One region of the Streptomyces sp. NPDC002994 genome, then DNA from elsewhere that is predicted to be linked to it. Evidence: riboswitches for the same ligand, from Rfam matches in the RefSeq annotation. Region 1 holds a riboswitch; each other region holds the start of a gene.

The links. A riboswitch is a leader RNA that binds a small molecule or an ion and turns the genes downstream of it on or off. The one in region 1 is predicted to bind cyclic di-AMP.
Positions count from the first base shown of each region.
Region 2: it holds a riboswitch for cyclic di-AMP, as region 1 does, so the genes downstream of both, ABZX79_RS15220 (M23 family metallopeptidase) here and ABZX79_RS16570 (transglycosylase family protein) in region 1, are expected to answer to the same signal.
Region 3: it holds a riboswitch for cyclic di-AMP, as region 1 does, so the genes downstream of both, ABZX79_RS04600 (LysM peptidoglycan-binding domain-containing protein) here and ABZX79_RS16570 (transglycosylase family protein) in region 1, are expected to answer to the same signal.
Region 4: it holds a riboswitch for cyclic di-AMP, as region 1 does, so the genes downstream of both, ABZX79_RS29385 (M23 family metallopeptidase) here and ABZX79_RS16570 (transglycosylase family protein) in region 1, are expected to answer to the same signal.

Region 1 is NZ_JBEXNQ010000011.1:19,638-26,997, forward strand. Features, by position in the region: gene ABZX79_RS16545 (NAD(P)/FAD-dependent oxidoreductase) at 1-856, opposite strand, end outside; gene ABZX79_RS16550 (Ppx/GppA phosphatase family protein) at 1,226-2,167, opposite strand; gene ABZX79_RS16555 (DUF501 domain-containing protein) at 2,197-2,730, opposite strand; gene ABZX79_RS16560 (septum formation initiator family protein) at 2,782-3,261, opposite strand; gene eno (phosphopyruvate hydratase) at 3,385-4,671, opposite strand; gene ABZX79_RS16570 (transglycosylase family protein) at 4,898-5,599, opposite strand; cyclic di-AMP (ydaO/yuaA leader) riboswitch at 5,603-5,777, opposite strand; gene ABZX79_RS16575 (transglycosylase family protein) at 6,046-7,002, opposite strand; gene ABZX79_RS16580 (cytochrome P450) at 7,115-7,360, opposite strand, start outside.
Region 2 is NZ_JBEXNQ010000009.1:269,800-277,159, forward strand. Features, by position in the region: gene ABZX79_RS15210 (PP2C family protein-serine/threonine phosphatase) at 1-159, shown strand, start outside; gene ABZX79_RS15215 (DUF2332 domain-containing protein) at 89-1,081, opposite strand; cyclic di-AMP (ydaO/yuaA leader) riboswitch at 1,340-1,487, shown strand; gene ABZX79_RS15220 (M23 family metallopeptidase) at 1,532-2,602, shown strand; gene ABZX79_RS15225 (PrsW family intramembrane metalloprotease) at 2,762-4,186, opposite strand; gene trmB (tRNA (guanosine(46)-N7)-methyltransferase TrmB) at 4,255-5,052, opposite strand; gene lhgO (L-2-hydroxyglutarate oxidase) at 5,705-6,913, opposite strand; gene ABZX79_RS15240 (MFS transporter) at 7,061-7,360, opposite strand, start outside.
Region 3 is NZ_JBEXNQ010000003.1:175,959-183,318, reverse strand. Features, by position in the region: gene ABZX79_RS04615 (glycoside hydrolase family 6 protein) at 1-31, opposite strand, end outside; gene ABZX79_RS04610 (SDR family oxidoreductase) at 237-1,136, shown strand; gene ABZX79_RS04605 (SDR family NAD(P)-dependent oxidoreductase) at 1,153-1,950, opposite strand; cyclic di-AMP (ydaO/yuaA leader) riboswitch at 2,433-2,597, shown strand; gene ABZX79_RS04600 (LysM peptidoglycan-binding domain-containing protein) at 2,602-3,363, shown strand; gene ABZX79_RS04595 (DUF4873 domain-containing protein) at 3,540-3,809, shown strand; gene ABZX79_RS04590 (SpoIIE family protein phosphatase) at 3,986-6,622, shown strand; gene ABZX79_RS04585 (Type-2Aa cytolytic delta-endotoxin) at 6,721-7,317, shown strand.
Region 4 is NZ_JBEXNQ010000026.1:106,271-113,630, forward strand. Features, by position in the region: gene ABZX79_RS29370 (DNA topoisomerase IV subunit A) at 1-2,205, opposite strand, end outside; gene ABZX79_RS29375 (pitrilysin family protein) at 2,443-3,825, shown strand; gene ABZX79_RS29380 (pitrilysin family protein) at 3,846-5,213, shown strand; cyclic di-AMP (ydaO/yuaA leader) riboswitch at 5,439-5,607, shown strand; gene ABZX79_RS29385 (M23 family metallopeptidase) at 5,620-6,435, shown strand; gene ABZX79_RS29390 (GntR family transcriptional regulator) at 6,614-7,345, shown strand.

The DNA of each region.
Region 1 (7,360 bases):
CGCGCGGGCCGAGCGGCAGGCCGTAGCGGGCGAGGGCCGGGTTCGGCTTGACGCCGGCGGTCCACACGATGGTGTTGGAGTCGACCTCGAGGCCGTTGTTCAGCACCACGTGGCCGTCCACGCAGGAGTCCATGCCGGTCTTGAGGTAGACCTCGATGCCACGGCCCTCGAGGTGCTCCTTGCCCCACTTGCCGAGCTCGGGCCCGACCTCGGGGAGGATCTTGTCGGCCACGTCGACGAGCAGGAAGCGCATGTCTTCGCGCTTGACGCTGGTGTAGTACTTGGCCGCGTCGCGGGCCATGTCCTCCACCTCGCCGATGGTCTCGGCGCCGGCGAAGCCGCCACCCACGAAGACGAAGGTCAGCGCCTTGCGGCGGACGTTCTCGTCGGTCGTGGAGTCCGCCTTGTCGAGCTGCTCCAGGACGTGGTTGCGGAGGCCGATGGCCTCCTCCACGCCCTTCATGCCGATGCCCTGCTCGGCGAGGCCGGGGATCGGGAAGGTGCGGGAGACGGCGCCGAGCGCGACGACGAGGTAGTCGAAGGGCAGCTCGTAAGCCTCGCCGACGAGCGGCGCGATGGTGGCGACCTTGCGGTCCTGATCGATGGTCGTGACCCGACCGGTGAGCACCTCGGCCTTGGGCAGGACGCGTCGCAGGGGTACGACGACGTGCCTCGGCGAGATGCTGCCGGCGGCAGCTTCGGGGAGGAAGGGCTGGTACGTCATGTACGAGCGCGGGTCGACGACCGTGACGGTCGCTTCCGCATAACGCATCTTCTTGAGGATGCGTCGTGCTGCGTACAGGCCTACGTACCCACCGCCTACTACGAGGATCCTGGGACGCTCCGTGGTGCTCATGCCATCGAGTATCCACCCCTTGGAGGGGGGTGGCTCGTGAGCCCCTTCACAAGCTCCTTGGACACCTCTGCTACACTCCGCCGCCCACGTGACACAGGTCATGGCGCGGCGGGGGAACCACGGTGTACGGGCGGACGTTGGAAACCCCCCGTGAGCTGGACGCACGGGGGATTTCGGGGGGTGTACCACCGGTCGGCGCCGGGCCCGGTTCACACCGGCGTAACGCTCCCGGAGCGGTCCGAAATGCGATCGGCACCGCCTAGTTGAGGCTCCAAAGGGGCTCTGGACCCAGATTCGTAGGCCAAGAGGCCCCAATTCCTTGTGAAGAACTTCACGAAGTTCTTCGCCGAGGCGTCGCGCAGGCGCCTGTCAGGCGATGGACCAACCGATTCCGTCGAGGATGTCGTGCTCGCTGACCACGACTTCCCGGGCCCCGGTCCGCTCCATGATCTCCAGCAGTACGAGCGCCCCGGCCCCGATGACGTCGACCCGGCCCGGGTGCATGACGGGGATCGCGGCCCGCTCGTCGTGGGTCGCGGCGAGCAGCTCGCCGGTGATCTCCTTGACCCGCTCGTACGGGATGCGGGAGTGGTGGATCGCCTGCGAGTCGTACGCCTGGAGGCCCAGCGCGATCGCGCCCACGGTCGTCACCGAACCCGCGAGCCCGACGAGGGTGTGCGCCTCGCGGAGCGGCACCGTCTCCTCGGCGAGGTCGAGGGCGGCGCGGATGTCGGCGCGGATCGCGGTGATCTGGCCGGGGGTGGGCGGGTCGGTGACGACGCCGTCGCGCGTCAGGTGGCGCTCGGTCATCCGTACGCAGCCGATGTCGACGGAGCGGGCGGCCCGCACGTGGCCGTCGCCGACGACGAACTCGGTGGAGCCGCCCCCGATGTCCACGACGAGGTACGGCCCCGTCAGGTCCTCACGGCCCGCCAGCTCCTTCGTCGCGCCGGTGAAGGAGAACTCGGCCTCCTGGTCACCGGTGATCACCTCGGGCTCGACGCCCAGGATGTCGAGGACGCCGCGTACGAAGTCTTCGCGGTTCTCGGCGTCGCGGGAGGCGGAGGTGGCGACGAACCTGAGCTTCTCGGCGCCGTGCGCCTTGATGACCTCGGCGTACTCGCGGCAGGCGGCGAAGGTACGTTCCAGCGCCTCGGGGGCGAGGCGGCCGGTGCGGTCGACGTCCTGGCCGAGCCGGACGATCTGCATGCGGCGGTCGATCTCGACGAGCTCGCCGGTCTCAGGCTCGGCGTCGGCGACGAGCAGCCGGATGGAATTGGTACCGCAGTCGATGGCGGCGACGCGAGTCATGCGTGCTCCTGGTGTGGTGGTCGTGGGGTTCAGTCTGCCGCCGGGGCCTCGCACGGCGTCACGCACGGCCCCTTCGCCCACCACTCCGGCAGCAGCGCGAGCGCCTCGTCCCCGAAGGGGTTCACGCCGGGCCCGGCCGCGAGCGAGTGGCCGACCAGCACGTGCAGGCACTTCACACGGTCCGGCATGCCGCCCGCGCTCGGGAAGCCCTGAAGCACCTCGATCGCGTCGCGGCGCCGGATGTAGTCCTCGTGGGCCGCGCGATAGGCCGCGGCCAGCTCCGGGTCCTCGGCGAGCCGGTCCTGCATCTCCTTCATCAGGCCCGAGCCTTCGAGCGTGCCGATCGCACCGGACGCGCGCGGGCAGGTGAGGTAGTACAGCGTCGGGAACGGCGTGCCGTCCTCCAGACGCGGGGCCGTCTCGACCACGTCCGGCTGTCCGCACGGGCAGCGGTGCGCGATGGCGCGCAGTCCGCGCGGCGGGCGGCCCAGCTGCAGCTTGAACGCGGCGATGTCCGCCTCGGTGGGCTCGGTGCGCGGGGTGGTCGGGGGTGCGGCGTCCATGCGTGCGTTCGTGCCTTCGTGTTGGTGGTGACGGTGACTGGTGAACGGTACTTACTGGTTGCCCGTACGGTCGGCCTTGTCGACGCCGTCCCAGAGGTTGCTGTACCAGGGCCGGTCGGCGCCGCCCTGGTCGTCGCGGCGCCTGTCGCGGGCCTCGGGATCGTAGACGGTGAAGCCCGTCTCTCCCGGCCGTACGAGGTGAAGGTGCTCGCGGGCGAGGCGCTCGATGTACGCGTCGTCCTTGAGCCGGGCCTTCTCGTCGCGGAGCTCCTCGACGCGTTGGCCGGCCTCCCGCATCCGCTGCTGCTGGTCGGCGATCTCGCCGCGCTGCGACACGTACTGCCGCATCGGGTAGGCGAGGGCCACGACCAGCGAGCACAGCACCAGGACGAGGAGCGCCGCCCGGCCGGTGAGCCGGGAGCGGCGGGCCTGACGGCGGGTCTGCGAGCGGTAGACACGGGCGGCGGTCTGCTCGCCGAGCAGCCGAATCCTGGTCGCAGTGGAGAACCGGTCCCGGTCCTTCCCGGCCATGTATCCCGCCTCCCCTGCCGTTACGCACGTACGTCCCCGGACACGGTACGGGACCGCGGCCGGGGACGTACGTACGACTGGCTGTGCTGTGGTGTCAGGGCTTGCTGTCAGCCCTTGCTGTGCTTATCCCTTAAAGCGGGGGAAGGCGGAACGACCCGCGTACACCGCCGCGTCGTCGAGGATCTCCTCGATGCGCAGCAGCTGGTTGTACTTGGCGACGCGCTCGGAGCGGGCCGGGGCGCCGGTCTTGATCTGGCCGCAGTTGGTGGCGACGGCGAGGTCGGCGATGGTGACGTCCTCGGTCTCACCGGAGCGGTGCGACATCATGCACTTGAAGCCGTTGCGCTGCGCGAGCTCGACGGCGTCCAGGGTCTCGGTCAGCGAACCGATCTGGTTGACCTTCACGAGCAGCGAGTTGGCGGCGCCTTCCTCGATGCCGCGGGCCAGGCGCTCCGGGTTGGTGACGAAGAGGTCGTCGCCGACGATCTGGACCTTGGCGCCCAGCTTGTCGGTGAGGACCTTCCAGCCGGCCCAGTCGTCCTCGAAGAGCGGGTCCTCGATGGAGACGAGCGGGTACGCCGCCACGAGCTCCTCGTAGTACTCCGTCATCTCGGCGGCCGAGCGGGACTTGCCCTCGAACTCGTACGAGCCGTCCTTGTAGAACTCGGACGCGGCGACGTCGAGCGCGAGCGCGATCTGCTCGCCCGGGATGTAGCCGGCCTGCTGGATGGCCTCGAGGATGAGGTCGAGCGCGGCGCGGTTGGAGTCCAGGTTCGGGGCGAAGCCGCCCTCGTCGCCGAGGCCGGTGGACAGGCCCTTGGTCTTCAGGACGGACTTGAGGGTGTGGTAGACCTCCGTGCCCCAGCGCAGGGCCTCGGAGAACGACTCGGCGCCGATCGGCGCGATCATGAACTCCTGGATGTCGACGTTGGAGTCGGCGTGCGACCCACCGTTGAGGATGTTCATCATCGGAACGGGCAGCAGGTGCGCGTTCGGGCCGCCGAGGTAGCGGAAGAGCGGCAGGTCCGACGCCTCGGAGGCGGCGTGCGCGACGGCGAGGGAGACGCCGAGGATGGCGTTGGCGCCGAGGGAGGCCTTGTTCTCGGTGGCGTCCAGGTCGAACATGGCCTGGTCGATCAGGCGCTGCTCGGTGGCGTCGTAACCGACGAGCTCCGGGCCGATCTGCTCGATGACGGCGAGGACGGCCTTCTCGACACCCTTGCCCTGGTAGCGGTTCGGGTCACCGTCGCGAAGCTCAATGGCCTCGAACGCTCCGGTGGAGGCACCGGACGGAACAGCAGCACGACCGGTGCTGCCGTCGTCGAGGCCGACCTCGACCTCGACCGTGGGGTTGCCTCGGGAGTCCAGGATTTCCCGGGCTACGACGACGTCGATGGACGGCACGAGCATCTCCTTCTGGGATGTGACGCTAGGGGTGCAGGGTCACTTTGGCCTTGCGACAAGAGCCTAACCGGCTCGGGGGCATCGGTCGGCCGTTCGCCCGCCCCGTGGGACAAGAAGAGGTCCGAATACCCGCAATAGCGGACGTAACTCTTCTGGTCAGTACGGCAGAACCCCGGCCCGGCGCGTACGGGGGGAGCGCGCCGGGCCGGGGTGGTGTGGGGGTGTCGCCGGGTCAGCTCAGGTGCAGCTGCTGGCCCGGGTAGATGACATCGGCGTCGCTGACGATGTCCTTGTTCAGCTCGAAGAGCTTCTCCCAGCCGCCCTTGACCTTCTTCGCGTCGGCGATCTTGCCGAGGGTGTCGCCGGACTTGACCTTGTACTCGCCGTCACCCTTCTTGATCTCGGCGGGCGCGGCGGGCTTCGCGGTCTCGGCCTTGGGCTCGGCCTTGGGCTCGGAGCGGACCTCGCTGCGCGAGGCGGGCTGCTCGGCGGCGCGCGGGGCGGCCTGCTCCTGCTTCTTCTCCGTGGAACCGGAGGTGTCGACACCCGGGTCGACACCGTCGTTGGTCAGGCCGCCGGCACCGGCGCAGGCCCAGGCGCCCGGGCCCTGCATGTCGAGGAGCTTCTCGGCGGTGGCGATCTGCTGCGCCTTGGACGCCTTGTCGGCGGTCGGGGCGTACTGCGTGCCACCGGCCGCGGCCCAGCTGGACGCGGAGAACTGCAGGCCGCCGTAGTAGCCGTTGCCCGTGTTGATGGACCAGTTGCCGCCGGACTCGCACTGGGCGACAGCGTCCCAGGTCTCGACGGAAGCGGCGGAGGCCGAGGTCGCGCCCATCAGCGGGACGGCGACAGCGGCGCCGGTGATACCGGCGAACGCGGCGAAACGCATGGCCTTGGACGGGGCACGGTGCTTGGCCTTGCTGGAAAACAGCATGCGACATCTCCTCACCGACGCCTACGAGGTGAGCTGTCGGGTTCGGGCCAAGTGAGTGCCCGGCCGCACGACGACCTGCGTCGCGCGGCTTTACCCCAAGCCGGTTCCGTTCGTCTTTCGACGTCCGGGCCCGGCGCCTACCTGGGTCCCCCGCTCCTGCCTACGGCGCTTTACGCGTCAGTTCCCCCCGGCCGCCGGCAGGATTCGGCGTGACGGTCGACGGGGCCCGCGGTGGCGAGCGGTCTGACGGTAAACACATGAGCCCTTGATGTTCAAAGACGCACATCAGGGAGATATCGCCCTTCCCTGCCCTTACCTGACCCACATTCGCGCAGGTCAGGGGAGGAACGGGCGGATCGTCCGGGCCGCGCCCACCAGTTGAGGCAAAGAGACCCTTGTCTCACTTATGCCAAACTGGACATAGCGGCCCGAACTACCCCCCGAAATCAGCCCAGATCGAGGCTCTGGCCAGGGACGATGAGGTCCGGGTCGGAGCCGACGGTCTTCTCGTTCGCGGCATAGAGCGCGGCCCAGCCGCCGCTCACGTCGTGCGCGTCGGCGATGGCCCAGAGGTTGTCACCGGCGCGGACGGTGTACTCGCCGTCGGCGTTGGCGGCGTCACGTGTCGATCCGTCACCTCGGGAGGCGTGGCGGCCCGATTCGCGCCCGATGCCCGGATCACCGGATACGGCGCTGTCGGCTTCCCGCGCCTCTTCGCCGCGGTGCTTGCCCTTGGAGGTGCCCTCCTCGGGGGTGGGCGAGGCGGTCCCGGGGGAGGGGGCCTCGGGGTCGTCAGACGTCTTGGCGTCCTCGGACACCGGGGGCGCCGTCGGCTCAGCGGTTTCGTCCGCCTTGTCGGCCTTGTCAGCCTCGTCAGCCTTGTCGGCCTTCACGCTCTCGTCGCCGGTCCCGGCGGGCGCCTCGGTCGTCGGCTCGGACGGCTCCTGGGTCTCGGCGTTCTCCGGCGTCGCGGTCGACGTGTCGTCCTTCGGCTCGGCGGTCGCACCGTCATCCGGGGCGGCGTCGTCACCCTCCGTCAGGCCGGAGATGAGCGCGCAGCTCGGCCACGCCTGCGGTCCCTGGTCGGCCAGCACCTTCTCCGCCACCTGGATCTGCTGGGAGCGGCTGGCGAGGTCGGCGCGCGGCGCGTAGGCCGTACCGCCGAACTTCTGCCAGTTCTCCGGGGAGAACTGAAGCCCGCCGTAGTAGCCGTTACCGAGGTCGGCGCTCCACATGCCGCCGCTCTCGCAATCGGCGACTCGGTCCCAGGTCGTGGCTTCGGCAGCGTTCGCGCCGGTCGCGCCGAGCAGCGGGATGGCGATGGCCGATCCGGCGACTCCTGCCGCGACGACGAGAGCTGGAGCCTGACGGGGGCGGCGGTGCTTACCGTTCCCGGAGCGCATGCGGTGGCCTTTCGAGTGACGGCTGAGGTTGACGGTGAACGTAGCCCTACTCGAACGTTTGTTACAAGTCGATGCAGCGTAGATCACGTGAAGGTCTCGAATTGACGTAGCGTCACCTCGTTTCGGCGTCGAACTCCACGGGCAAGGTGCGCAGTCCGCGCATGATGAGGCCGCCGCGCCACCGCAAATCGTCAGGTTCCACCGCAAGCCGCAAGTCCGGCAGGCGTCGCAGCAACGTCGCGATCGCCGCCTGCCCTTCGAGCCGCGCCAGCGGCGCACCGAGGCAGTAGTGGATGCCGTGCCCGTAGCCGAGGTGCTGGTTGTCGCGGCGTGAGAGGTCGAGCGTGTCCGGCTCACC
Region 2 (7,360 bases), on a different contig from region 1:
GCCGGAGCCGCCACGGACGACATGGCCCTGCTCGCGGTCGGGCGGCCCGCCGAGGGGCAGCAGGACCGCCGCAGGACCGTGAGCCTGGTCAGGCGGGCCCATGCCCACCGTCTGCCGGACGGCCGAACCAGTGCAGGCTCTGGCCGTGCGGGGCCGTGAAGGCGACCGCGCGCTCGTCGATGGCGAGGGTGAGCAGGTGCTCGTCGTCGGGGGCGGGCGCGTCGAGCCAAGGGAGCACGGTGTGGTGCTCGTTGGAGATCCAGTGGCCCGGCAGTGCGCGCACGAGCGCGGCGAACTCCTCGCGGCGGGCGAGCGGCAGGTACGTCAGTACGGCGGTGTGGAAGACGACCAGAGTCGCGTCCGCCGGGGCCTCGGCGGCCAGCGCCGGGAGTTGGTCGACGAGGTCGCCGCGGACGATGCGCGGGCGGGGCGCCGTACGTACGGCCTCGATGGCGGCGAGCTGCTGCCGGGGGCGGTCCACCTGGCCGGGCCAGATCAGTGACTGGAGCCAGCGGACGTCGTCCTCGTCGGTGGTGTCGAGCGGGTTGAGATCGATGCCTGCCCGCCATGCGATGTCGGGGAGCGCGGTGGGGAGGGGCGCGGGGCCCTCCGTACGGCAGTCGAAGGTGACGGGGGAGGTGCCCAGGGTGGCGCCGCCGTTGTAGCGGTAGGCGTAGCGGTCGGGGTGGAGGCACAGACCGGCGGAGGCTCCGACCTCGATGAGGGCGAGCGGCTGGGGGAGCGCGGCGAGGAGGGGCAGGAGGGTGGCGCAGCGGGCGGGCTCGTTGGTCTGGGTGAAGCGGGCCAGCATGACTTCGCGTACGTCGTCCCAGTGGGCCAGGGTCCAGGCGCGGAAGGGCGCCCACCGGTCGTACGGGCCACCGAGGAAACGGACGGCGGCGAGGAGGAGATTGGGCTGCTGCTTGTTGCCGGGCGGCAGGGCGGCGATGAGGGCGCAGAGGTCCTGGTCCTCGCTGATGCGGGCGGTGAGTTCGGCGTAGGCGGGAGAAACGCCGCGCGCCTGCTGCTGGGAGAACTCGCGGTAGCGATCGGCGACCGACTGCGTGCTGTTGAAAACCATGTGCCGAAGCTAGCGCCCCATCCGGCGCCGCGACCGTGCGTAATCGCGATATGCCCCTCCGCATAACAATTGACGAACCGTCATGGTGGAGATGTTTCCTGAGGGGCGGTCAACTCGTCCGGCTGTGGGCGTTTGTGTCCTGGTTGGTTCAGGCCAATGCCCTTAACGATCAACAGGAACAGCTTGGAAAGCATGCCCGGTGTCTATTAACGTTCGATAACGCAGCGCGGTCGTCCCAGTCGTCGCAAGAGACGGCACCGTGCGCACGCGCCGAATTCCGCAAGGGAACCGGGGAACCATGTTCCTTGGGGTGAATCGGGTCATTTCGTACCAACGAAGCGGCCCGTAGGAGACCTTCCTGCTCCGAACCCGTCAGCTAACCCGGTAGGCGAGAAGGAAGGAAAGGAGCACGCCTCCGTGGCGTCCAACAGTCCTGCCCCCCAGGCGACCCTGCCCCCTTACGGGGTACCCCGCGACAGTGAGAATCACGTCGGCGGGGAAGAAACTTGGGAAGAGTGGAATCCCACTGAGGAATCCGTCCGGCCCGTACGCGGCCGCCACCGCGTCGCCAAGCAGCGCGGCGGACTCGGTCGCAGCTCCACGGTTCTCGGCGTCGGCGTCATAGCCGCGGTCGGCGCGGGCGGCATCGCCACCGCGCAGGACAAGCCGGCCATCTCGATCTCCCTCCCCGACCTTCCCGACTCGTTTACGGACTCGCTGCCCGACGCCAAGTCCCTTCCCGGCGTCGGGTCTTTCATGTCCGACGACTCCGGATCGGGTTCGCGGGCGGGCACCCCGGGCGAAGCGGTCCTGGCCGCCGCCCCCCTCACCACCGCGGGCGTCACCACCGCCGACGCGCAGCAGGGCACCACCGACGCGGGCGAGGCGCTGCGCGCCCGCATCCTCCAGCAGGCCGAGCAGCAGCAGGCCGCCGCCGACGCCGAGGTGAAGCTGGCCGCCGAGAAGGAGGCCGCCGAGAAGGCCGCGGCCGAGGCGAAGCAGCAGCAGAGCGCGGCGGAGGCCAAGGCAGCCGAGGAGAAGCGCGAGGCCGAGGAGAAGAAGCGGCAGGCGGAGGAAGAGGCCGCGCGCAAGGCGGAGGAGGAGCGGCTGGCCAAGCTCGCCGCCAGCTACTCGCTGCCCACCTCGTCGTACACGCTCACCTCCACCTACGGCCAGTCCGGCTCGATGTGGTCCTCCGGCCAGCACACCGGCCTCGACTTCGCCGCCCCGACGGGCACGCCGGTCAAGGCCGTGCACGGCGGCACGATCAAGTCCGCGGGCTGGTCGGGCTCGTACGGCTACCGCATCGTCCTGGAGCTCCCGGACGGTACGGAGGTCTGGTACTGCCACCTCTCCTCGATGACCGTCACGTCCGGCGATGTCGGTACGGGCGAGGTCATCGGCCGCGTGGGCGCCACCGGCAATGTGACGGGGCCGCACCTGCACCTCGAGGTGCACACGCCCGGCGGCGCGGGCGTCGACCCGGCGGCGTGGCTGCGCGGCAAGGGTCTTTCCGTCTGACGGCAACCTCCGCAGTCCCCGGCAGTCCTGGCGCACGCCCCCCGAGCCAGGGCTGCCGGTCTGTGTGTACGGCGCAAGTCCCCAGCCCCAGTTCGGGAAGGGGCGGGTAGGGAAAAGCGCCGCAGGCACCGACCAACGGCCGCCTCCGTCTGAGACCCGCTACTGCTGCCGGTACGGGTTGTACGCGGCGTAGTTCCGGTGCGGTGCGGGGTGCTGGGAGGGCGGCGGCCCGTACCCGTACGGCTGCCACGGTGGCTGCCACGGCGGCGGTGTCCGCAACCGCCCCGTCGCCCGCGCCGCGTACTCCAGGGCCGGTCCCGCCACCTCCCTGCGCTGCCACAGGTGGTGCAGCAGCTCCTGTTCGCGCGCCGTGAAGTCCGGGCCCACCGTGCCGCGGTGTGCCCGGTGGCGCAGGAAGGCGAGGGATGTGGCGAAGGCCTCGTACTCGGCGACGGCCCGGGCGGCGGCGCGGCCTCCGGGGGCACCTGCTCCGTGCGCATGTGCTCCGTGCGTACGGGCCGCCGCGTCCCGCGCCAGCGAGCGGGCCCGCATGGAGGAGAGCGCGAGCGGCTCGCCGGGCAGCAGCCAGCCGGCGGCGGCATAGGCGGGCAGCTCGGCGGCTATCGTGCCCAGCTCGCGCTGGCGCGTCCAGACCACCAGCCAGGTCAGCAGCGCGAAGGCGGGGACCATGAAGCAGGCGTACACGAGGTAGAAGCCGTACCCCCCGAAGACCGCCGAACCGTTCCACAGGGCGTGCATGCCCATGGCGAACACCAGGCCGAGCAGCGGCAGCGCGATGCGCCGCCACCGCCCCCGGCGGCGCGGCGGCGCGAGCGCGGCGAGCCCGAAGCCGATGCCTGTCAGCACCGTGAACAGCGGGTGCGCGAACGGCGACATCACTATGCGTACGAAGAAGGTCGCCGCGGTCACCGACGCGAGGCCGGAGGCGCCTGCTTCCTGGTCCTCGCCGAAGGCGTTGCCGAGATAGAGGATGTTCTCGGTGAAGGCGAAGCCGGTCGCCGTGAACCCGGCGACGACCACTCCGTCCACGATCCCCGTGAAGTCCCGTCTGCGGAAGAGGAAGATCAGCAGCACGGCCGCCGCCTTCGCGCTCTCCTCGACGACCGGGGCTATCACCGTCGCGCCGAGGGATTCGGCCCCCGCCGGGTCGGCGGTGGCCGTGGCTATCCAGCGGGTCGCGAAACTGTTCGCGATGATCGCGACGAGGGCGGCGGCGAACGCGCCCCAGGCGAAGGCGAAGACGAGGTTCCGCCAGGGCTCGGGCTCCACCCGGTCCAGCCAGCGGAACGCCGCGAGCAGGAGCGGCACCGGCAGCACCGCGAGCCCCAGCCCGACCAGGAAGCCATGCGTGCCGGTCTGGTCGCGGACGATCGCCAGGATCACCAGGGCGCAGAGCGCGAGGACCGTGAACACCGAGCCCGCGCGCACCGCCCTGATGCGCCACCAGGCGCGGCGCGGCTTGTAGCGCCAGCGCGCAGGCGGCGGTCCGGCGGCGAACTGCGGCTGCTGCTCACAGTCCGGGACCGCCGGGTGCTGCCGGGGATGCGGAGGCGACTCGTACACCCGTCGACCCTAACGAGGGTCACTGACAACTGGCGATGGCGCCTCTACCGGCTTACCGCCTTACCGGCTCACCGGCGGCGGAAGAGAAGGTCGTGCACGACATGGCCCTTGTCGAGGCCCTGCCCCTCGAAGCGGGTGAGTGGCCGGAAGGCGGGCCTCGGCGCGTAGCCGCCGTCCGGCACGGTGTTCTCGAAATCGGGGTGCGCGGTGAGCACTTCCAGCATCTGCTCGGCGTACGGCTCCCAGTCGGTCGCACAGTGCACGATCGCGCCGGGCACGAGGCGGGGCGCGACGAGGTCGAGGAACTCGGGCTGGATCAGGCGCCGCTTGTGGTGGCGCTTCTTCGGCCACGGGTCGGGGAAGTAGACGCGCAGGCCGGCGAGGGAGGCGGGCGGGAGCATCTCGCGGAGCAGGATGATCGCGTCGCCGTTCGCGACCCGGACGTTGGTGAGGCCGGCGCGGTCGGCGAGACCGAGGAGATTGCCCTGGCCGGGCGTGTGTACGTCGACGGCGAGGATGCCGGTGGTGGGGTCCTCGGCGGCCATCTGGGCGGTGGCCTCGCCCATCCCGAACCCGATCTCCAGGACGACCGGCAGGCCGCGGCCGCCGAAGAGCTCATCGAGGTCGAGGACGCGGTGGCCGTCGATGTCGAGACCCCACTGCGGCCACAGCCGCTCCAGCGCCTCGGCCTGCCCCGTGGTCACGCGGCTGCGCCGCGGCTGGAAGCTGCGGATCCGCCGCTCGTGGTGCGACCCGGCGGGGTCGGGCGCGGGGCCGCCGGGGAAGCGGGGCTCGCCCTTGGCACGGTGGAAGGGGGAGACGTGGGGGGCGACGGCGTCGGGGTGGACGCTGGAGAACTCAGACACAGTGCTCCCGATTCTACGGCGCGGTCGGGAGGACCGGGGCGGGCTGCTCCTGCGGAGCCTTTTCCCCTCCGCGCCCCTTCCCGCGGTGACACTTTGCGGCTCCGCCGCGTGTGTGGAGGCGAGCCCCCAGCCCCCCCCGGACGCCCTCCGGGCGTGTCCTCAAGCGCCGGACGGGCTGCCCCGGGAAGGGGCGGCCAGGGGAAAGCGCGCAGCACACCTCCCGGCACGCCCCATTGCACCTAACGTTCCCGCGCACCCGGTACCCGTGCCGCACCGGAACGCGCCCACCCCCGCCCGGCAGTCCACGGTGGCAGGAGGGGATGTGCCGGGGTGCTCCCCGCACCGCACCGGAACGCGCCCACCCCGTCCGGCAACCCACGTGCCAGGAGGGGACGTGCCGGGGCGCTCCCCGCAGGGGCCGGGGTGCGACCCCCCCCCCCCCCGCCCGGCAGTCCACGGTGGCAGGAGGGGACGTGCCGGGGCGCTCCCCGCAGGGTGTTGAACGCAACCACCCAAATGAATCCGACGTACCCGAACGTTCGACGCCCGAGGAGACGCCCCGGCGCGGCACCGACCCCAACGCCCCCGAAACCGCCCCGCCCCGCCCCCGGCACTCCTAAGTCGCAGCCCCCGAGGCCCCCGCCCCGCCCTCCTAAGCCGCCGCCCCCAAAACCCCCAGCGCCCGCCGAGCCACCCGCCTCCCGATCGGGAGTGACGCCGTCGCGGCCGGGGAAGGGGCGTTCAGAACGTGGATGATCCGCGGCGTCTCGCGGATCAGGAAGTCGTCGACCAGCGTCCCGTCCCGCAGCACCGCCTGCGCCCGCACCCCCGCCGGCGCCGCCCGCAGATCCGCCGCCGTGACGTCCGGCAGCAGCCGCCGCACGGCGTCGGTGAACGCGCGCTTCGACATCGAGCGGTGCAGCTCACCCGCCCCGTAACGCCAGTGCCGGCGGGCGATCCGCCAGGACCCCGGCCAGCCGAGCGTCCCGGCCAGCTCGCGCGGCCGGATCGCCGACCACGCGTACCCCTCCCGCGCGAGCGCCGGCACCGCGTTCGGCCCGACGTGCACGCCGCCGTCGATGCCCCGGGTGAGGTGTACGCCCAGGAAGGGGAACGCCGGATCCGGCACCGGATAGACCAGCCCGCGCACCAGCTCAGGACGCGCAAGCTCGAAGTACTCCCCCCGGAAGGGGACGATCCGCATCCCGGGGTCGTCGCCCGCCAGCCGCGCCACCCGGTCACAGTGCAGGCCGGCGCAGTTCACCAGGACCCGCGCCCGCACCACCGCCCCGTCCGCCGTACGCACCGCCACACCCCACGGCCGCCGGTCCACCACGGTCACCTCCGCGCCGTACCGGATCTCCGCGCCCGACGCGCCCAGGCTCTCCGCTAGCTGCCCCGCGACCGCCCCGAAGTCGCACACGCCGGTCGTCGCGACCTGGATCGCGGCCAGCCCCCGCACATTCGGCTCGTACTCCTCGATCTGGGCCGGCCCCAGCTCCCGCACCGGAATGCCGTTCTCCCGCCCGCGCTGCACCAGCGCGTGCAGCCGCGGCAGCTCCTCCCGCTCGGTCGCGACGATCAGCTTGCCGGTGACTTCGTGCGCGATGCCGTGCTCCGCGCAGAACTTGATCATCTCGGCCGCGCCCCGCACCGCGTACCGCGCCTTGAGCGAACCCGGCCGGTAGTAGATGCCGCTGTGGATCACGCCGCTGTTGCGCCCGGTCTGGTGCAGCGCGGGGCCCCGCTCCTTCTCCAGCACCGTCACACGCGTGCCGGGCGCGGCGCGCGTGATGGCGTACGCCGCCGAGAGCCCGACGATCCCCGCACCGATCACCAGCACATCGCAGTCGTACGTCATCGATCGCTTCACCTCCCGCCGCGGCCGTCTCGTCCGGGGAGAGCGCGCCCCGGACTCCCGATGATGCACCGACCCACTGACAACGCCTTCATACCCGGGGGAGAACGACCCTCACGAAACGCCTCACGAAACGCCTCACGAAGCGCCTCACGCCGGCGCCACCAGCAGCGGCCGCGCCCGCTCCCGCAGCTCCGCGACCCGCGGCTCGTCGCCGTACGGCTCCAGCCGGTGCAGCAGATCCCGTACGTACTCCGTGGTCCGCGCCGACGAGATCCGCCCGGCGACCTCCACCGCCCGGGTGCCCGCCGCGCACGCCGCGTCCAGATTGCCCGATTCCAGCTCCGCGACCGCCGACACCACCAGCCGCAGCCCGTGCGAGCGTACGAACTCCTCCGTCGGCCGCGACAGCGCCTGCTCCGTGAACCGCCGCACCTGCCGTGGCGCCTT
Region 3 (7,360 bases), on a different contig from region 1:
ACGTTCTTCGGCTTTTTCTGTGGTGGCTCACGTGCGGATCTCCCTGTCAGAAGACTTCGGGGGCCGAGTGGGAGCGCTCCCATCGCTCGTCGGTGGGAGCGCTCCCAAACGTGGTGCGGCATCAATCAAGCAGCGGGCGTGCGCGCGTGTCAATGCACATGACAAGGCCCGTGGATTCGAGCGCTGGGCTTTGGGGAACCCAGATGTGACCAAATCCGATCAACAAGGAGGCCGCGATGAATGAAGAGAGCCGCGAGGGGGAAACCCCGGAAAACCCCGTCACGAAGCATCCGCAGCCGGAGCTCCCGGACCAGGAACAGGAACACCCCGGCTGGACGGGCCCGATGGATCCTCCGCCCGATCACGGCGAGGACTCCTACCGGGGAAACGGGCTTCTGAAAGGCCTCGCGGCGGTGGTGACCGGCGGGGACTCCGGGATCGGCCGGGCGGTGTGCCTGGCCTTCGCCCGTGAGGGTGCCGATGTTCTGCTCACTCATCTTCCGGAGGAGGACAAAGAGGCCGCCGAGACCTCCCGCCTCGTCGAGGAGGCGGGCCGCAGGGCTGTCGCGGTGAGCTGCGACATCCGGGACGAGGAGCAGTGCCGTGCGCTGATTGACCGCGCGATCACGGAATTCGGCCACATCAACATTCTGGTGAACAACGCCGCCTATCAGATGTCCCAGCCGGACGGCATCAGCGCCATCACGACCGATCAATTCGACCGGGTCATGAAGACCAACCTCTACGGCATGTTCTGGCTGTCGAAGATGGCCCTCCCCCACATCCCCGAGGGCGGCTGCATTATCAACTCGTCCTCCGTCCAGGCGTACAAACCCAGCCCTCATCTGCTCGATTACGCCATGACGAAGTCGGCCATCGTCGCGTTCACTCAGGGGCTGGCGCAAATGGTGGCGTCCAGCGGCATCCGGGTCAACGCTGTCGCTCCCGGCCCGGTATGGACGCCGCTGATTCCGGCGACCATGCCGGACACCACGAAGTTCGGAAAGCAGGCGCCTCTGGGCCGCCCGGCACAGCCTGCCGAGATGGCCCCGGCCTACGTATTCCTCGCTTCTCCGCAGGCGAGCTACATCACGGCTGAGATTGTCAACGCCACCGGGGGCACACCTCTGCCGTAAAAGAGCAGGAAGGCGCTCACTTCGGTTCGCCGGATCCGGGTTCCGCCATTTTCCGGTGGGCGGCGGCCTTGACGCTGTCGGGGACGACCTTGTTGACCAGCCCTTGCGCCTTGGTCTTCACGGAGCCCGCCACGACCTTCTTCCGGCCGGCCATCAGCGCCGCGAAGCCCTGCCTCGCCACCTCTTCGGGATCGTCCTTCTTCTGCCGCCCGACCTGGGTGTCATCCATGCCGGCGCGGTGGAAGAAGTGGGTCTCCGTCGGGCCGGGCATGACCGACGTGATCGTCACCGCGGTGTCTTTCAGTTCGTTCTGCAACGCCTGGGCGAACGACTGGATGAAGGACTTGGAGGCGTTGTACACCGCCTGGAAGGAGCCCGGCATCGTTGCCGCGATGGACGACGTGAACAGGATTCTGCCCTCGTCGCGAGCGACCATGTCGGGCAGCAGGCCCTTCGCCAGCCGCACGGTGGACGTGATGTTGAGGTCGATGACACGCAGCTGGTCGGCGAGGTCCGTGTCGAGGAAGGCCCCGCCCTGCCCGACGCCGGCGTTGAGTGCGGCGGCGGCGACCGGCCGCCCGGTCGCCGTGATGGCGCCGAGCAGTCGCTGCGTGCCGTCCGGTGTCGCCAGATCGGCCTTCACGATGTGTACGTCGGCTCCATGGGCCCGCACTTCGTCCGCCGCGAGGGCGAGGTCGGAATTCTCAGCGGCCAGCAGAAGGTCGAATCCATTTTCAGCGAATTGCTTGGCCAGCTCGAAACCGATTCCGCTGGAGGCACCGGTAACGACGGCCAGAGGCCTGGTTTCGTTCATGTGGGATGGATACCCGCGCGAGGCTGTTTGTATCAGTTTATTCCAGTTTGCCCAATGCCGCCCATGACCGGACCGTCGCGGAGCAACTCCCTTCAGCGCGCGGTGGACTTGCGGAAAGGGGCGCGCAAGTCGCCGCGGGGACAGAGGAGTTACGGCGTTCGGCGCAAGCACTCCCGGCCCACACCGCTCCAATAGCACGCATTCCGCCCACGAATGACCAATGTGGGCGGTTTGCCTGAATGGTCGGCCGCTCGACGTCATCCGTGACAGGAGTCACGTCGGCAGCGAAACGCGGTAGTGCCAACGCCTCAGTTCCCGTCAATAGAGGGAAAGTTGCGCCTGCCGCCCACGGACAGTGACAGAAGTTTCCACGTCCTGATAGGCCATCTCCATTGCGACGCGGAATCCGGGGCTTGTTCTTACCTGCCTGTCTCGCTTACCGTCACCGTCAATCCGGGTGGACCGCCGAATCCTGCCGCCGTCCGGAAACCGCACCCACTCACACTCACGTACGGCAGGAGCGGGGGAACCAGGTAAGCCGCCGATCCGGAATCCGGAACGGCTTGGGGTGAAGTCGCATTGACCGTGCGACCGGGCATCTCCAGCCCGAACCCGACAGCTCACCTCGCAGGCGACGGAGAGGAATTCGTTATGCCCTCGAAGGGTAAGCACCGTCGTCCCAAGGCCAGATCACTCACTCGCGGTTTCATCGCCGCGAGCACGGGTGGCGCCGCACTCGCCCTGCCGCTGATCGGGGCGACCTCCGCCACCGCCGCGCAGCCCGCAGCTGTCGAGAAGGCCGCGCCGGCCGTCGCCGCCGCCGCGAAGAAGGCCGAGCCCAAGACCTATTCCGTGGTCGCGGGTGACTCCCTGTCCAAGATCGCGGACGCGCGTTCCGTGAGCGGCGGCTGGAAGAAGCTGTACGAGGACAACCGTCAGGTCATCGGCGACAACCCGGCGCTGATTCACCCCGGCCTCAAGCTGACGATCGGCGCGAAGGCCGAGCCGAAGGCGAAGACGCCCGCGAAGGCCCCGGCCGAGCGGGCCGACCGCTCCGAGACCCGCACCGCCGTCACGAAGACCACGACGTACGCCAACAACCTGGACGGCTGGATCAAGGAGTCGCTGGCCGTCATGGCCAAGCACGGCATCCCCGGCACGTACGAGGGCATCCACCGCAACATCATGCGTGAGTCCTCGGGCAACCCGATGGCGATCAACAACTGGGACTCCAACGCCGTGGCCGGTACGCCGTCCAAGGGGCTCCTCCAGGTCATCCAGCCGACCTTCGCGGCCTACCACGTGCCCGGTACGTCGATGGACAGCTACGACCCTGTCGCCAACATCACCGCCGCGTGCAATTACGCCGCGGACCGCTACGGCTCGATCGACAACGTCAACGGACCGTACTAAAGCGACCGCCGGGGCGGGTGAACACCCTTCCCGTAGCGAGTGATTGAGAAATTCACGGCCGTGCGCTCCAGCAGGGCGCCTGAGGGCACCCCGCTGGAGCGCACGGCCGGTCGTACACCCAGCGCACCTCGCCCCTGTGGTAGGACGCGGCGGCCGGTGGGCGCACACTGGGGACCATGAGTAACTACCAGGGCCCCGCGGTCCTCATCACCGGTGACGTCGAGATCGAGGTCGTGGCCACCCTCAGCGGCGGCCGCGCCGAGCTGGCCGAGTGGGGCGGCAGCGCGCAGACCGACAAGGTGACAGAAGAGTTCTTCGCGGCGATGGAGGGCGACCGCGCCACGCTGCGGCTGCCGGACGGCCGGGAGGCGAGCGTCCTGGCGAAGCGCACCGCCATCGGCAGTGGGCGGCTGAAGATTTCCGGGGTCGGCTCGATCCCGTTCTAGGCGGCGCCGTCACCCTCGACGGCTGCCCCTAAAATGCCACGCAATGCTAAAAATAGGGCATGAGCGGACGCCTCGGACGATCCAGGCATGTCGGGTCACCGCGCTCGTCACGGCGAGGAGTGCTTTCCCGGCTGGAGGCGCGCAGCGCCGCCGGTCAGGTCCTCTTCCTCCAGATCATGGTCGCGGTGCTGCTGATCACCGCCGCGGTGGTCGCGCTCGCGTTCCAGACGCGCCACGACAGCGAGCGGGACGCCCGTAACCGCTCGCTCGCCGCCGCGGCGGCCTTCGCGGACGCCCCGGGCACCGTCGACGCCCTGCGGTCTCCCGACCCGGCCGCGGTTCTGCAAGCCCACGCGGAGTCGGCCCGGCGGGGATCGGGCGTGGACTTCATGGCGGTCATGGCCCCGGACGGCACCCGGTACGTCGACACCGATCCGACGCTGATCGGCGAGCGCGCCGAGGATGTCGAACGCGCCTCGGCCGGAGAAACCTTCACGGAGATCTTCACGGGCGCCCCGAACGACGCGGCCCGCGCCGTCGTGCCCGTGGTGGACCGCGCCGGTTCCGTCGTCGGCCTGGTGGCCGCCGGTGTCACTGTCGAGAACGTCGGTGACGCGGTGGACCGCCATCTGCCGATGCTCCTCGCCTCCGCCACCACCGCACTCGTTCTCGCCACGGGCAGCTCCGTGCTCGTGAGCAGGAGGCTGCGCCGGCAGACGCACGGCCTCGGCCCCACCGAGATGACCCGGATGTACGAACACCACGACGCGGTTTTGCACGCCGTCCGGGAAGGGGTGCTCATCGTCGGGGACGACGGCCGGCTGACGCTGGTCAACGACGAGGCACGCAGGCTCCTGGAGCTGCCCGCGGGCGCGGAGGGCCGGCACGTCACCGAGGTGGGCCTCGATGCCCCCATCGCCGAGCTGCTGGTCTCGGGCCGCGCGGTGACCGACGAGGTGCACCTGGCCGGGGATCGTCTGCTGGCTGTCAATACACGGCCCACCGCCCCGCACGGAGGTCCTCCCGGCACTGCCGCGACGCTCCGCGACACCACCGAGCTGCGCGCGCTGTCCGGCGCGGCGGAGGTGGCCCGGGAGCGCCTGAAACTGCTGTACGACGCCGGGGTGCGGATCGGTACCACGCTGGACGTGATGCGTACCGCCGAGGAACTGTCCGAGGTGGCGGTCCCCCGGTTCGCGGACTTCGCCACGGTGGAGCTGCTGGACCCCGTACTGCAGGGCGAGGAGCCGACGGGCGCGTACACCGAAATGCGCCGCGCCGCTGTGAGCGGCCGCCGTGAGGAGGGCCGGCCTTTCCAGCCGGTGGGCGACCTGATCAGATTCGTCGTCCCCACGACGCCGATGGCAGCGGCGCTGGCAAGCGGCCATGCGGTGCTGGAGGCCGATCTGACGGTGGCCCACGGCTGGCGGTCCCAGGATCCGGTGGGGGCCGACCGGGCCCTCGCCTACGGCATCCGTTCGCTGGTCTCGGTGCCGTTGCAGGCCCGTGGTGTCGTCCTGGGCATGGCGAATTTCTGGCGCGCGGAGCCCACTGAGCGTTTCGGGGAAGAAGATGTGGCGTTCGCCGAGGAACTCGCGGCCCGCGCGGCGGTCGCCATCGACAACGCCCGTCGCTTCACCCGCGAACACACGATGGCCGTAACGCTCCAGCGCAGCCTGCTGCCCCGCGTCCTGCCCGAGCAGGACGCCGTGGATGTCGCCTACCGCTATCTGCCCGCGCAGGCCGGGGTGGGCGGCGACTGGTTCGACGTCATCCCGCTGCCGGGGGCGCGGGTCGCCCTGGTCGTCGGCGACGTCGTCGGCCACGGCCTGCACGCCGCCGCCACGATGGGCCGGCTGCGCACCGCCGTCCACAACTTCTCCGCCCTCGACCTGTCGCCGGACGAGCTCCTGGGCCACCTCGACGAGCTGGTCTCCCGTATCGACGACGAGGAGGGGGACGACGACGGCGACGGCATCGCGGGCGCCACCTGCCTGTACGCCATCTACGATCCGGTCTCCGGCGTGTGCAGCATGGCTACGGCCGGGCACTTCGCCCCCGCGCTGGTCCGCCCCGACGGCACGGTGGAGATCCTGGACATGCCCGTCTTTCCGCCGCTCGGCCTCCACGGCCTGCCCTTCGAGACCGCCGAAGTGCCCCTGCCCGAGGGCAGCCGGCTCGTCCTTTACACCGACGGCCTCATCGAGCACCGCGACCGCGACATCGACACCGGCCTGCGCCTCCTGCGCGACACCCTCGCCGACGCCACGAACCCGACGCCCGAGGAGACCTGCCAGGCCGTGTTCAGTGCGATGTTGCCGCCGCACCGCAGTGACGACATCGCGCTGCTGGTGGCCCGCACTCATCTGCTGGACCGTGCCCGGGTCGCCGACTGGGACGTCCCGGCCGACCCCGCGGCCGTCGCTCCCGTCCGCGCCGCGTGCGGCCGTCAGCTGGAGACGTGGGGGCTCGGGGAGATCGGGTTCACCACCGAACTCATGCTGAGCGAACTCATCACCAACGCCATCCGCTACGGCTCCGAGCCGATCCACGTGCGGCTGATGTACGAGCGCGGTCTGATCTGCGAGGTGTCCGACGGCAGCAGCACCGCCCCGCACGTGCGGCGCGCCGCCGCCACCGACGAAGGCGGGCGCGGTCTGTTCCTCGTCTCCCAGTTCGCCGGGCGGTGGGGAACCAGGTACACGGCGACCGGCAAAGTCATGTGGATCGAGCAGTCACTGAACGACGGTCAGCAGCCGTCGGCCGAGCCGTCTTTGGACGATCTGTCCTGGTTGCCCGTCGACCCGCTCTGACGGCCGTGGGAGCGAACCGTGCCCCGTGCGGAAGGCGAGCGTACGGACGGCATACTCTCCGACCGGGCGCGATCACTTCCGACACGCTAGGAGCAGCGATGGCTGACCAGATCGCCACCGAGAAGACAACGTTCAAGACCGTCTTCGAGGTGGGGTCGTCCTTCATGGGCAGGGCACGGGACATTGAGGCCGGATTCCAGCACGCGATCGCCCCGGCGACCGTGGACTTCGACTTCGGTGAGATCAGCCGGGCGGCGAGCGGCATCCCGGACTGTTCGACCGTAAAGATCATCCGTGGCTGGGGTCTGCAGGAGACCGCTCCCGTCAGCGTCATGGTCCTGTCCCTCAAGGAGGCTGTACGCCAGGCCCTTCCGCTCCCGACGGCCAACTCCGTCTTCTGGGACAAGGTCGAGCAGGCGCTGACCGCAGCCTTCGTGGGCCTGGGCGAGCAGGAGGGCACGCACCTCTCCTTCTACCGGGAGGATCCGGACCGTACGAGCTACTACTACAACCTGCTGTTCGCCCTCCAGGACGAGGAGACCGGGGCTTCTGTCTACTCCATCGCCTTCTGCGCCAATGTGACGGTCGCGCTGGGCCCGGAGCAGGTCCGTTCCCTGACCGTCGGGAACACCGCGCGGTACGCGATCCGCCTGAACGCGATCACCGTGCGGCAGGACCTGCCGTCCGCCGGCTGATCACCGAAGCCGCCGTGCCTCACCCTTCGTCGGGGTGAGGCGC
Region 4 (7,360 bases), on a different contig from region 1:
GTCGCCGAGCAGCGTGCCGGCCGTGCCGGCCACCGTGAAGACCACGGCGTCCGCCGCCGGGTCCACCGCGGTGAAGGAGATCACCTTGGCGCCCTCGGCGAGCTTGATGCCCGCCATACCGCCCGCGGCCCGGCCCTGCGGCCTGACCTGCCCTGCCGGGTAGCGCAGCAACTGGGCGTCGTCCGTGATGAAGACCAGGTCCTCCTCGCCGGTGCGCAACTCCGCCCCGCCGACGACCCGGTCACCGTCCTTGAGGGTGATGACCTCCAGTTCGTCCTTGTTGGACGGATAATCCGGGACCACCCGCTTGACCACGCCCTGCTCGGTTCCGAGCGCGAGCCCCGGTGAGGCCTCGTCGAGGGTAGTGAGGCAGACCAGTGTCTCGTCCGGCTCCAGGGTGAGGAACTCCGTGACCGGAGCCCCGCCCGAGAGGTTGGGCGCGGAGGCCGTGTCGGGGAGCTGGGGCAGGTCGATGACCGCGAGGCGCAGCAGGCGGCCGGACGACGTCACCGCGCCCACGTCGCCACGCGCCGTGGCCGGCACGGCCGAGACGATCACGTCGTGCTTGGTGCGGCGGGCGTCGTCCAGGGAGAGGGGCTCGCCATTGGCCGTACGAGCCAGCAGGCCGGTCGAGGACAGCAGGACCCGGCACGGGTCGTCCGCGACCTCCAGCGGCACCGCGGCGACCGGCGAACTTCCCGACTCCAGCAGCACGGTGCGCCGGTCGGTGCCGAACTTCTTCGCGACCGCCGCAAGTTCGGTCGAGACCAGCTTGCGCAGCTCGGTGTCCGACTCCAGGATCCTGGTCAGCTCGTCGATCTCGCCGGTGAGCCGGTCCCGCTCGGCCTCCAGCTCGATCTTGTCGAACTTGGTGAGCCGGCGCAGCGGCGTGTCCAGGATGTACTGCGTCTGGATCTCGCTCAGCGAGAAGTGCTCGATCAGCCGCTCCTTGGCCTGCGCCGAGTTGTCGCTGGAGCGGATGAGGCGAATGACCTCGTCGATGTCGAGCAGCGCGACGAGCAGGCCGAGCACCAGGTGCAGCCGGTCGCGCCGCTTGGTGCGGCGGAACTCGCTGCGGCGGCGTACGACCTCGAAGCGGTGATCGAGATAGACCTCCAGCAGCTCCTTGAGGCCAAGCGTCAGCGGCTGACCGTCCACCAGCGCCACGTTGTTGATGCCGAAGGTCTCCTCCATCGGCGTCAGCTTGTAGAGCTGCTCCAGGACGGCCTCGGGGACGAAGCCGTTCTTGATCTCGATGACCAGACGCAGGCCGTGCATGCGGTCGGTGAGGTCCTTGACGTCCGCGATGCCCTGGAGCTTCTTCGACGAGACCAGGTCCTTGATCTTGGCGATCACCTTCTCCGGGCCGACGGTGAAGGGCAGTTCGGTGACGACCAGGCCCTTGCGGCGCGCCGTCACGTTCTCCACGGTGGCCGTCGAGCGGATCTTGAAGGTGCCGCGGCCGTTCTCGTACGCGTCCTTGATCCCGCCCAGGCCGACGATGCGGCCGCCGGTCGGCAGGTCGGGACCCGGCACGAAACGCATCAGCGTCTCAAGATCCGCGCCGGGGTGCTTGATCAGGTGGCGGGCGGCGGCGACGACCTCGCCCAGGTTGTGCGGCGGCATGTTCGTCGCCATGCCCACGGCGATCCCGGACGCGCCGTTGACCAGCAGGTTCGGATACGCCGCGGGAAGCGCGACCGGCTCCCGCTCCTGCCCGTCGTAGTTCGGGTTGAAGTCGACCGTGTCCTCGTCGATCGACTCGGTCATCAGCGACGTGGCGTCGGCCATCCGGCACTCGGTGTACCGCATGGCGGCCGGCGGGTCGTCGTTGCCCAGCGAGCCGAAGTTGCCGTGCCCGTCGACCAGCGGCAGGCGCATCGAGAAGGGCTGAGCCATCCGCACGAGCGCGTCGTAGATCGACGCGTCGCCGTGCGGGTGCAGCTTGCCCATCACCTCGCCCACGACACGGGCGCACTTCACATAGCCGCGGTCGGGCCGCAGCCCCATCTCGTTCATCTGGTAGACGATGCGTCGGTGCACCGGCTTCATGCCGTCGCGGGCGTCGGGCAGCGCTCGCGAGTAGATCACCGAGTACGCGTACTCAAGGAAGGAGCCCTGCATTTCGTCGACGACGTCGACATCGAGGATCTTCTCCTCGAACGCATCGTCCGGCGGCGGGGTCTTCGTGCTGCGGCGGGCCATCGCGGCTGCGGCTCCTTCGCGGTTCTGTCGGGCTGAGTTCTTGGGTCTGATGCCGACCATTGTGGACCGGCCCACTGACAACGCCGACCTCGACCCGTCCGTAGCGCCTACTCGGAGCCAGGGCGGCGACTGCTCGGGCGTTCCCTGAGGGCGTACACCGGCCGGGAACTTCGCCAGGTGTAGTTGCGCTTGCATACAGTGGCAGGACTTCTTCATATCGCGATCGAAGGGACGTACATGCCCATGGGTCACACGGCCACAGCGCAGGCCGGTTCCGGCGGCCTGACAGCGACCGAGCACCGGCTGGCCAATGGCCTGCGCGTGGTGCTCTCCGAGGACCACCTGACCCCGGTCGCCGCGGTCTGCCTCTGGTACGACGTGGGTTCGCGCCACGAAGTCAAGGGGCGTACCGGTCTTGCTCACCTCTTCGAGCACCTGATGTTCCAGGGCTCGGCGCAGGTCAAGGGCAATGGTCACTTCGAGCTGGTGCAGGGTGCGGGCGGTTCGCTCAACGGCACGACCAGCTTCGAGCGCACCAATTACTTCGAGACGATGCCCGCCCACCAGGTGGAGCTGGCTCTGTGGCTGGAAGCCGACCGGATGGGCTCGCTGCTCTCCGCGCTCGACGAGGAGTCCATGGAGAACCAGCGCGACGTCGTCAAGAACGAGCGCCGCCAGCGGTACGACAACGTTCCGTACGGCACCGCGTTCGAGAAGCTGACCGCCCTCTCCTACCCGGAGGGCCACCCGTACCACCACACGCCGATCGGCTCGATGGCCGATCTGGACGCCGCGACCCTCGAAGACGCGCGCGCCTTCTTCCGTACGTACTACGCGCCCAACAACGCGGTGCTCTCCGTCGTCGGCGACATCGACCCGGTGCAGACGCTCGCCTGGATCGAGAAGTACTTCGGCTCCATCCCGCACCACGACGGCAAGCAGCCGCCGCGTGACGGTACGCTCCCCGACATCATCGGCGAGGAGATCCGCGAGGAGATCCGCGAAGAGGTCCCGGCCCGCGCGCTGATGGCCGCCTACCGGCTCCCACAAGACGGCACCCGCGAGTCCGACGCCGCCGACCTGGCCCTCACCGTCCTCGGCGGTGGCGAGTCCTCCCGGCTGCACAACCGCCTCGTCCGCCGCGACCGGACGGCCGTCGCCGCCGGCTTCGGACTGCTGCGCCTCGCCGGCGCCCCCTCGCTCGGCTGGCTCGACGTGAAGACGTCGGCCGGCGTCGAGGTGCCCGACATCGAGCGCGCCGTCGACGAGGAGCTGGCCCGCTTCGCCGCCGAGGGCCCCACGCCCGAGGAGATGGAGCGCGCGCAGGCCCAGTTGGAGCGCGAGTGGCTGGACCGGCTCGGTACGGTCGCGGGCCGCGCCGACGAACTGTGCCGGTACGCCGTCCTGTTCGGCGACCCGCAGCTCGCCCTGTCCGCCGTCAAGCGTGTCCTGGACATCACGGCGGAGGAGGTCCAGGCGGTCGCCAAGGCCAGGCTCCGCCCGGACAACCGCGCGGTCCTGGTGTACGAGCCCACGCACTCCGACAGCGCCGAAGCCGCAGCCGACGACACCACCGACGCCGCCGGCGAGACCGGAACGCAGGAAGGGGCGGACAAGTGACCGACACCGCAGCCGTCAGCATGAAGTTCCACCCGCAGCCGCAGGGGGGCACCCCCACGCCGTGGGCCTTCCCCGCCCCCGAGCGCGGCGCCCTGCCCAACGGCCTGACCGTGCTGCGCTGCCACCGCCCCGGTCAGCAGGTCGTGGCCGTCGAGGTCTTCCTCGCCGCCCCCCTGGAGGCCGAGCCCACGGGCCTGGACGGCGTGGCCACGATCATGGCGCGGGCCTTCTCCGAGGGCACCGACAAGCACTCCGCCGAGGAGTTCGCCGCCGAGCTGGAGCGCTGCGGCGCCACACTCGACGCGTACGCCGACCATCCGGGCGTCCGGGTCTCCCTCGAGGTCCCCGTCTCCCGGCTGCCCAAGGCGCTCGGCCTGCTCGCCGACGCGCTGCGGGCGCCCGGCTTCACGGACAGCGAGATCGAGCGCCTGGTGGCCAACCGGCTCGACGAGATCCCGCACGAGACGGCCAACCCGTCCCGCCGCGCGGCCAAGCAGCTCTCCAAGGAGCTGTTCCCGGCGACCTCGCGCATGTCGCGGCCGCGCCAGGGCACCGAGGAGACGGTGGAGCGTATCGACTCCGCCGCTGTGAAGAGCTTCTACGCGGCGCACGTGCGTCCCGCGACCGCCACCGCGGTGGTCGTCGGCGACCTCGAAGGCACCGACCTGGACGCGATCCTGGCCGACACCCTGGGCGCCTGGAAGGGTGACACGGCCGAGCCCCGCCCCGTGCCGCCGGTGACGGCCGACGACACGGGCCGTGTGGTCATCGTGGACCGGCCCGGCGCGGTCCAGACGCAGCTGCTCATCGGCCGGATCGGCCCCGACCGGCATGACCGTGTCTGGCCCGCCCAGGTCCTCGGCACGTACTGCCTGGGTGGCACCCTCACCTCCCGCCTGGACCGCGTCCTGCGCGAGGAGAAGGGCTACACGTACGGCGTGCGCGCCTTCGGCCAGGTGCTGCGCTCCTCGGCCGACGGTACGGGCGCCTCGATGCTGGCGATCAGTGGCTCGGTGGACACGGAGTCCACCGGACCGGCGCTCGATGACCTCTGGAAGGTGCTGCGCACCCTCGCGGCCGAGGGCCTCACCGACGCCGAGCGCGATGTCGCCGTACAGAACCTGGTGGGTGTCGCGCCGCTCAAGTACGAGACGGCGGCGGCCGTCGCCGGCACGCTCGCCGACCAGGTCGAGCAGCACCTGCCGGACGACTTCCAGGCCCAGATGTACGCCCGCCTCGCCGAGACGGGCACCGTGGAGGCCACCGCGGCGGTCGTCAACGCCTTCCCCGAGGACCGGCTGGTCACGATCCTCGTCGGCGACGCTTCGCAGATCGAGGAGCCCGTCAGGGCGCTCGGCATCGGCGACGTGACGGTGGTCGCAGGCTGACGCGTGGTCGGCGACTGACCGCGTTACACCCCAAAGCGGGAGATTGAGGGACCCCGGCGGCCGAAAGGCTGCCGGGGTCCTTCCTGTATGTCCGGTTTGTTGTGGAGGTTGCCTGTCTGGCCTGTGGGGTGCGTTACAAAACGCCGTGTCTGTTTGGTGATTAAAAGATGTGCCGCTTAGCGTCTGTCCGGCTGTCCGTCAGCAGTGAGCCGCATCCGCGGCACCGGGCAGCCATCGCCGAGTCCCCGTCAGGCGCGAGCCTGGGGAGCCGGGGACCCAATCAGTCCCTGGGGTGAATCGGACGTCCTGCGTGCGTACGTACGACAGGCGTCCGTAGGAGACCTTCCTGCTCCGAACCCGTCAGCTAACCCGGTAGGCGAGAAGGAAGGAAAGGATCAGCCACTCCATGGCGTTCACCCGTGCCACCGGGAAGCACCGTCGTCCGAGCCGCCTGACGCGCAGAAGCGCGAACATGGCGGGCGTCGCCGCCCTCGCGACGACCGGCGTCATCGGAGGCCTGGCCTCTCCGGCTCTCGCCGCCGGATCGGCCCTCTCCGTCGAGGACACCGGCCTCACCCAGGCCATCGTCATCGGCGACTCCCTCGCCGACCAGATCGCCGCTCAGGCCGAGAAGCAGCAGCAGGCCGCCGACAAGGCGGAGGCCGAGCGCAAGGCGGAGGTCAAGCGCAAGGCGGAAGCCAAGCGCAAGGCGGAGGCCAAAGCCAAGGCCGAGGCCGAGGCGCGCGCCAAGAAGGAGCGCGAGGAGCGTGCGGCCAAGGAGCGCGCCGCCCGTGAGGCGGAGCGCAAGCGCCTGGGTGGCTACACCCTCCCGGTCGCCGGCTCCTTCGTGACCACCGGCTACAAGACCGGCGGTAACCTCTGGTCCTCCGGCAGCCACTCCGGCGTCGACTTCCGCGCCGCGTCCGGCAGTTCCGTCGTCTCCGTCGGTGCGGGCACCGTCGTCGAGGCCGGCTGGGGCGGGGCGTACGGCAACAACATCGTCATCCGGATGAACGACGGCACGTACACGCAGTACGGCCACCTGTCGTCCCTCGGCGTCTCCGTCGGCCAGAGCGTCGCCTCCGGCCAGCAGATAGGCCTCTCGGGCTCGACCGGCAACTCGACCGGCCCGCACCTGCACTTCGAGGCCCGCACGTCGCCCGAGTACGGCTCGGACATGGACCCGGTCGGGTACCTGCGCGCGCACGGCGTGAACGTCTGACGGCTCGGTCGCCCGTTCGTCGTCCAGAAGGCCCCGGCTCCCCGCCGGGGCCTTGTGCATGTCCAAAAGCCGTCCATGGATTCCCGCCCCCCGTCGGAAATTGCGGAATGCTGCAATAGAGTCGCCGAACAAGCGTCGATCGACCGCGTTTCGCGGGGATTAAGGCGGAGGTTCGGTCATGCGCATTCCCGCGCAATCGGTATGCACGGCAATCCGTGACGACATCGTTTCCGGTGTCTTCGCGCGGGGCAGCCGGCTCACCGAAGAGCTGCTGGCGCGCCGTTACGGTGTCTCGCGCGTCCCGGTGCGCGAGGCTCTGCGCACACTGGAGTCCGAGGGGTTCGTCACCACCCGCCGGCACGCGGGCGCCTGCGTGGCCGAGCCCACCGAGCAGGAGGCCGCCGACCTCCTGGAGGTCCGGACACTGCTGGAGCCGCTGAGCGCGGCCCGCGCCGCCCAGCGGCGCACCGAGGCGCACCTCAAGGTGCTGCGCGGCCTGGTCAGGCTCGGCCAGGAGCGGGCCCGCCGGGGCGAGGGCGAGGATCTGCGCTCGCTGGGCACCTGGTTTCACGAGACGCTCGCCCAGGCGTCGGGCAGCCCCGGCCTCACGGCCCTGCTCACCCAGCTCAGGCACAAGATCGCCTGGATGTACGCCGTCGAGCAGCACGCCCGCCCCGCCGAGGCCTGGGCCGAACACGCCGCGATCGTCGACGCCGTGGCGCGCGGTGACGTGGAACGGGCCCGGTCGCTGACGGCCCTGCACGCCGAACGGGCCGTGGCCGCGCATCGGTTGCGACGCCCCGGCCCGGAGCGTGAACGAGGGCGCGAGCGGGAGCGTGAACGGGAGCGCGGGCAAGGGCGCGTGAGGACTTCGCAACATGCCGTAAACACCGTGAGTGGCCGCCATTAACAGCCGCGCCGTATA